Crateriforma conspicua: one gene and its partner. The protein of the gene in region 1 interacts with the protein of each later gene in a pairwise test. Links are inferred from orthologs where the notes say so. Each region holds a gene or a part of one and is shown in the gene's direction. Other genes may lie near its edges.

Evidence for each region. Proteins that work in one complex are often made in the same cells at the same time.
Region 2: the proteins of dnaE (region 1) and dnaX interact in binary tests that used the Escherichia coli proteins (3 or more experiments, as listed by UniProt). The link is inferred for Crateriforma conspicua from one-to-one orthologs.

The regions. Positions count from the first base shown.
Region 1 is NZ_CP036319.1:6,582,848-6,586,984, forward strand. What follows is about bases 77-4,136. They hold dnaE (DNA polymerase III subunit alpha), read left to right. Parts: upstream 77-387; coding sequence 388-3,936; downstream 3,937-4,136. Other genes in these bases: Mal65_RS24070 (lactonase family protein), read right to left, coding at 3,950-4,136. Outside these bases: more of Mal65_RS24070, read right to left, coding at 4,137-4,137. UniProt on the Escherichia coli protein: DNA polymerase III is a complex, multichain enzyme responsible for most of the replicative synthesis in bacteria. This DNA polymerase also exhibits 3' to 5' exonuclease activity. The alpha chain is the DNA polymerase catalytic subunit.
Region 2 is NZ_CP036319.1:4,255,393-4,258,469, forward strand. The notes cover bases 28-3,027. They hold dnaX (DNA polymerase III subunit gamma/tau), read left to right. Parts: upstream 28-588; coding sequence 589-2,466; downstream 2,467-3,027. Other genes in these bases: Mal65_RS15470 (hypothetical protein), read left to right, coding at 28-217; Mal65_RS15485 (redoxin family protein), read right to left, coding at 2,620-3,027. In the rest of the region: more of Mal65_RS15470, read left to right, coding at 1-27; more of Mal65_RS15485, read right to left, coding at 3,028-3,077. UniProt on the Escherichia coli protein: Part of the beta sliding clamp loading complex, which hydrolyzes ATP to load the beta clamp onto primed DNA to form the DNA replication pre-initiation complex.

The DNA.
Region 1 (4,137 bases):
CGCGGATGGGTGCACCCGGTCGCCATCCTTGCGGCGGTCGCGGTGTGTCCATCTCCGACGGCTCCTTCGCGGCCGTCGCAATCGATTCCACCAGCGGCGACCTGTCCGTCAGGTCGCCGTTTTTCGTGGGTTGGACAATTCTTTTTGCCCTGTTTTTTTCGGCACACATCGGCCGGCACTTGCGTTTGTGGTCCGGCCGATCCGATCATCTGAATCGACCACGCGGGACGGATTTCCTAAGATGCACCGGTCCGGACGACCGATGCGATGGCATCCACCGTCTGTGCCCGCGCCGATCTGCGATGATGCCGTCATCCAGACGTGGCCAATCCAGCCCCACCCTGGGGCAGATCCCGTGATCCCCGCGTCGACAAGGAATCCGATCGCGTGTCCGAAACCACCGCCGCATCGCGTCCGTTTGTGCACCTTCATTGCCACAGCCACTACAGCCTGCTGGACGGCGCCAGCGATATCAGCAAATTGGTCAAGCGGACGGTCGATCACGGGATGAACGCCCTGGCGTTGACCGACCACGGCAATCTGCACGGGGCATTGGAGTTTTATCGAAAAGCCAAAGACGCGGGCATCAATCCGATCATCGGTTACGAAGCCTACATTGCCCCGGGCAGCCGATTCGACAAGGGCGGAGCGTCCAGCAGCAAAGCGGCCAGTTACCACCTGACCCTGTTGGCCAAAAACCGAACCGGCTTCAAAAACTTGATCAAGATGGCCAGCGCCGCGTCGCTGGAAGGATTCTATTTCAAACCGCGGATCGATAAGGAAATCCTGCAAACCTACAACGAAGGCATCATCTGTCTGTCTGGTTGCGTCAGCAGTGAATTCAGCCGTGCCATCTTGAAGGGGATCGACACCGCCGAGCACGAAAAAGAGGCCAGAGACATCGCCGGGTGGTTTCACAACGTTTTCGGCGATCGGTACTTCATCGAAGTGATGAACAACGGCGTCGACATCCAACGTCAACAACTGCAGGGCGCCGTTGAAATCGCCGACCGCTTGGGACTGCCCGTCGTCACCACCAGCGACACGCACTATGTCGATCGGGAAGACGCCGAAGCCCAAGACATCATGCTGTGCATCAACACGGGACGATTCCGGACCGATCAATCGCGGATGAAAATGGAGAACGACCAGTTCTTCTTGCGCAGCCCCGAACAGATGTACGACTGTTTTCCGGGCATGGAAGACGCGGTATCACGCAGCCAAGAAATCGCCGACAGCGTGGACATCGATCTGGAATTCGGCAAACACTTTTTCCCTCGTTTCGAATGCCCGAACGAACAAAAGCCGATCGACTACCTGCGGGAATTGTGCGTCAAAGGTCTGAAGGAACGATACGAGGACGATCCCGAACGGTTGGTCGATGGCGAACTGTCCGATGAAGTCAATGCTCGCTTGGATCGAGAACTGGGCGTTATCGAAAAGCTGGGATACCCGACCTATTTCCTGATCGTCTGGGATTTCGTCAATCACGCCCGCAGCATTGGTATCAACGCAACAGCACGGGGCAGCGGCGTCGGCGCGATCGTTTGCTATGCGCTGTACCTGTCTCACGTCTGTCCGCTGCGATACGACCTGCTGTTCGAACGATTCCTGGATGAAAGTCGAACCGAACCGCCGGATATCGATATCGACTTTGAAAAGGAACGCCGCGGCGAAGTCATCGACTATGTGAAAAAGCGGTACGGCAGCGAAATGGTCTGCCAAATTGGTACGTTCGGAACCCTGGCCGCGCGCGCCGCGATCAAAGACACCGGTCGCGCCCTGGGTGTCCCGCTAAGCCGGGTCAATCAGGTCACCGAAATGGTGCCGGATGAGTTGAAGATCACCCTGCCCAAGGCGCTCGAAAAAAGCGCCGACCTGAAAAACACATACGACAATGATCCCGAAATCCGGGAACTGATCGACCTGGCGATGAAGATCGAAGGTCTGGCCCGAAACGTCGGAACACACGCCGCCGCGGTGGTGATTTCCGACAAACCCTTGACCGAATACGTGCCGCTGACGCGGGTGCCCGGCAAACAGGATGTCATCACCCAGTGGTCGATGAACGACGTGGAAGCGTCGGGCCTGTTGAAGATGGATTTCCTGGGGCTGCGAAACCTGACCATCCTGTCCCGGACGGTTCAGCTGGTCCAGCAAACCACCGGCACGGAGATCGACCCGCTGAAATTCCCCTTGGATGACAAGGAATCCTATGCCCTGCTGCAACGCGGCGAAACCAAGGGCGTCTTTCAGCTGGAATCGGGAGGTATCCGGGACTTGCTGCAGCGGATGAAGCCCGACTGTTTCAGCGACATCATCGCAACCGCCGCGCTTTACCGCCCCGGACCGCTGGAAGGCGGGATGGTCGACGATTACGTCAACATCAAGCACGGCCGCCAAGAACCCGAATACAAGCACCCCGTGCTGAAGGAAGTTCTTGAAGAAACCAACTCCATCATGGTTTATCAAGAACAGGTCATGCGGATCTTGAACCGCTTGGGCAAGATTCCGTTGGCCAAAGCGTACACGTGTATCAAGGCGATCAGTAAGAAAAAGGAAGCTTTGATCGCGGCCAACTACAAGGCCTTCATCGAAGGTTCCGTCGAAAACGGGCTGGCCAACAAAGACGCCGAAGACATCTGGAATCTGATCGTCAAATTTGCGGGCTACGGCTTTAACAAGTCTCACAGTACCGCCTATGCACTGGTGGCCTACCAAACGGCGTACCTGAAAGCTCACCATCCGATGGAATTCATGGCAGCGTTGCTGTCCAGTGACATCGACGGTCGGAACTTCAAGCGAAAGGATTCGCTGGTCGAGCACATGGAAGATTGCGACCGGATGCAGATCGAGATCGAGCATCCGTGTGTCAATCGCAGCGCCGCCGACTTTTCGGTCAACAACGGAAAGGTCCAGTTTGCTCTATCCGCAATCAAAGGCTGTGGTGGCAGCACGGCGACGTCGATCGAACGTGAACGCACCAAAAACGGTCCGTTCAAAGACATTTTCGATTTCTGTGAACGAGTCGACCCGCATGACTGTAACCGTTCATCAATCGAATCATTGATCAAAGCCGGTGCGATGGACTGCTTCGGTGCCCATCGCAGTCAGCTAATGTCGATCGTCGACCGGGCCCTGCAAGCCGGTGCCGCGGTTCAGAAAGACAAGAAAAGCGGGCAAGCCAATCTATTCGGTGCGTTCGACGATGAACCGGAAGCCGACGCACCGTCGATCCCCCTGCCCGATATTGAAGAATGGCCCGATCGTGAAAAGCTGTTGAATGAGAAAGAAGTGCTGGGTTTTTATTTGGACAGCCATCCGCTGGCCGAATACGAAAACAAGCTGGCGACCTTTCGAACGCACACCACCGACAAACTGGGCGACGTCAAGGATCGTGCGGAAGTCATCCTTGGCGGCATGATCAGCAGCATCAAGTTGGCCCACACCAAGAACAGCAAACCCGGTCAGCCGTCGAAGTACGCCAACTTTGATTTGGAAGACATGGGCGGCAACGTCCGCTGTATCGTCTGGCCACGCGGTTTCGCCGAATGCGGCGAACGCGTTCAACCCGACGCGGTGGTCTTGGCCAAAGGTAAAGTCGATCGGCGGGGCGGTGGCGACGAAGTCAACTTGATCATCGACGACCTGGTCCCGCTGGATGAACTGGACAACCGGTACACCCACGGCATCCGTATTCGCTTTGACGAAATCGAACACGACACCAATACGATGAACAGTGTCCGCGAAATCATCCGCGGGTATCCCGGTTCCAAAGAACTGTTGATCACCATCGGGCTACGTGACGGAGAAACGGTTCACCTGAAAAGCGATCGTTTCCGCGTCGACGTAACCCCTGAATTACGGAATCGCTTGGACGATTTGATGGGCAGCGGCCACTACAAACTGCTAATGAGCAAACCGGCCGGACGCTGAACCACGATCAAGTTCAATTGGACGCAAATTCAACGCAGATCGGTGTCGGCACAACGGCCATGTTCCGCGTGTAAGTCAATTCGCCGGATTCCGAATCGATGGCGAACACCGTGACGGTATTGCTGTCGCGTCCGGCGGCCAACAAATAGCGGCCGCTGGGATCCAGGTTGAAATTCCGCGGCCACCCGCCGCGAATAGGTT
Region 2 (3,077 bases), 2.3 Mb from region 1 along the record:
CGAACGTTCGAAGGATTCCCGGCGGTCCCGCGACGATGATTCGTCCGACGATGACGAATCGGCACCACGTCGCCGCAACGTGCCGACTTGGCTGGACACGGTCAACTTGTTGGTCGATTCCAACATTGAAAACCACAAACGTCCCTCGCGTGGCGGTGGGGGCCGTGGTGGCAACGGCGGCAAGTCGGGAAACCAACGCGGTCGACGACGAAGCTGATCGCTTCGATGCAGTGGTCGGACGCCGCGCGTGCCTTGCAACATCGGTCGCCGGCGGCCAAGATACGGTTTGACGGTTGGGTGACGCGTCGCAGGCAACACGCTTGCCCGCCATCACGACAACCGTCCCGTCAGCCCGCCGACACAGGCAATGGATCGGGGGCCGGCGGAACGTCGTCCGATGAAACCTCCGGATGACCGATGCCTTGAACGACTGATTGATGGTGGCGGCCTTTGCGATTGTGAATCGTGAACCTGGTCAGGCCTTAACTGGAGCAGCCATAAGCGGTGTAGCTTTGTGTGAAGGTCGCCTCCACCGGTCAGTCGTTCAACTTCTTCTCGTTGTTGTCCGGACCCCTCGACGCGCCACGCATGTCTGATTCATCCGAGCAGCATCAACCGTCCGCCGCTTCGCAAGACGGATACGTCGTCGTCGCGCGGCGTTATCGCCCCAAGTCTTTCGACGAACTGGTGGGCCAAGATCACGTCGGTCGGGCTTTGGTCAATGCGATCGAAACCGGCCGCGTCGGACACGCGTACTTGTTCACCGGTGCCCGTGGGGTCGGCAAAACCAGCACCGCGCGGATCTTTGCAAAAGCGCTGAACGATCCCGGCGGCCCCACCGGAAACCCCGACCAGGAAACCGATGTCGCCCAGGCCATTGATGCGGGCGAAGACGTCGATGTGATCGAAATTGACGGTGCCAGCAACCGTGGCATCGATGAGATTCGCAGTCTGCGTGCCAACGTCGGTGTCCGGCCCAGCCGGTCGCGATACAAGATCTACATCATCGACGAAGTCCACATGCTGACCCAAGCGGCCTTCAATGCGTTGTTGAAAACGCTGGAAGAACCGCCCGAGCATGTGAAGTTCATTTTTTGCACGACGGATCCGGAAAAGATTCCGATCACCGTACTCAGCCGGTGCCAGCGATTCGATTTCGCACCGGTCGAAGTCAGCAAAATTGTCGCGCGGTTGAAAGAGATCTGTGCCGCCGAAGGGACCGAGGCGGATGACACCGCTTTGGAATTGATCGCCCGACGTGCGGCCGGTTCCATGCGTGACAGTCAGTCATTGTTGGAACAGTTGCTGTCGTTCAGTGGCGACCAGTTGACCGCCGAAACCGTCCACCAAATGCTGGGCACCGCGGACGACGAACGCTTGCACGCGTTGGCCACCGCGATGGCCGCCCGTGACGCTGCATCGGCGCTTTCACAGTTGGATGCCGCCGTCGATGAGGGTGTCGATGCGGGACGGTTGGCCGAACAGCTTTTGGGTTACTTCCGTGATTTGATGGCCGTCACGGTGGGCTGCGAAGCATCCATGCTGCGTCACACGTCGGCGGGACTGTACGACGAACTGTCGGAATTGGGCAAACGATGGGGATTGCAAACGGTTCTGGCCGTCGTCGGACTGATCGACGACACACTGGTCCGAATCCGACACAGTGTTTACGCGCGGGTGTTGTTGGAATCAACGCTGATACAAATTTGCCACTTGCCGGATCTGCAATCGATCGCTGATTTGGCCGAAGCCGCCAAGACGCTTCCCGAAGGCGCACGTCTTTCGACAACACGATCAGTTGCACCGGAGACACCGGGTTCGCTCGGAGCCGAATCAAAAAAAAAAGCCCCCGCGGTAAGTCCTGATTCCGCCGCAGCAAACTCGGCCCCAACGCCATCGACCGCCGCCAACGTGCCGCGGATCGACGATGCCCATGCCGCATCGCCACCGGTCAGTGGCAACGATGGCGAATCGTCCAGCCGATCGGAAGCCCCGGCATCCGTTCCCGCCGCGGCTGCTTCCGCCGCCGCCACGGCTAGTCCACCAGTACCGGCCGGAAGTTTAAGCGGAAAAGAGTTGTGGGCGAGAGCGCTGCAGGACATGGACCCGATGACGTCAACGCTTGCGACGTCGGTCGAAGACGTCAGCATTGATGATTCGGGCCAGGTCGTGATGACGTTTCCCGCAAAGGCGGGTCTGGCGATGGGACGGTGCGATAAACCCGTGCACCGGCAAGAAATCGTCGAATCGCTGCGCCGACTGACCGGTCGCGATCATCAGGTCATCATCAAAGCTTCGACCAAGGCGGTCGCCGAAGACAAACCGGTGGCCAAAGCACCACAGAAGTCGCGGGTGCAGTGGATGCGCGAAGTGGAAGCCAATTCGTTGGTGCAATCCTGTAAAGAAGTCTTCAGCGCGGAGGTCACCAAGATCGACCTGCCGCGCAACGACGCGCCCCGTCGATAGCTGACAGTCTTTATAGTCCGCACCAAGCCAGCTTCCACCGAGTGAAGTTACCGCGTGTTTGCTTGCAGGCGTCTGTGGCGGGAACTGCGCTCGGGATTGGTTCTGCGATACTGTCGCACAGCACATGACGAAGATGGGATCATTTCGGCGCTGTCATCTTCCCAACAAAGGCAAAATGATTTCGGCGGCGTCCAAAACCTCGTCGCTGGTCAGCAAATCATCACCGTCGGCGTCGATGCGGCCGAACAACAAAGGTCGCGGAAACTCTTGTCGCGTGATCGTGCCGCTGTTGTCACCATCGACTTTTTGAAACGCGGCGATCAATCGGGCCGAATCGGTGTCGATTGAATCATCAGCCGGCGAATCACCGACAAGCTCATCAGTTTCAAAATACTCCACATACCCCAACATCATTTCGTCGTCCGTTTGCGGTCCCCAGCGGACCGTTGTGCCGGGATCAGGATTGGCCGGATTGTTTTCGCTGTTGTCATACCACGCCGTCAGGTCGATACGGCTTCCCGCCGTGACCGCCAACGGTTGGTTGAATCGATATTCCAACTGCCAGTTGAAGTCATAGCTGGGAACGTCCAACAGACGATGCGATGAACCAC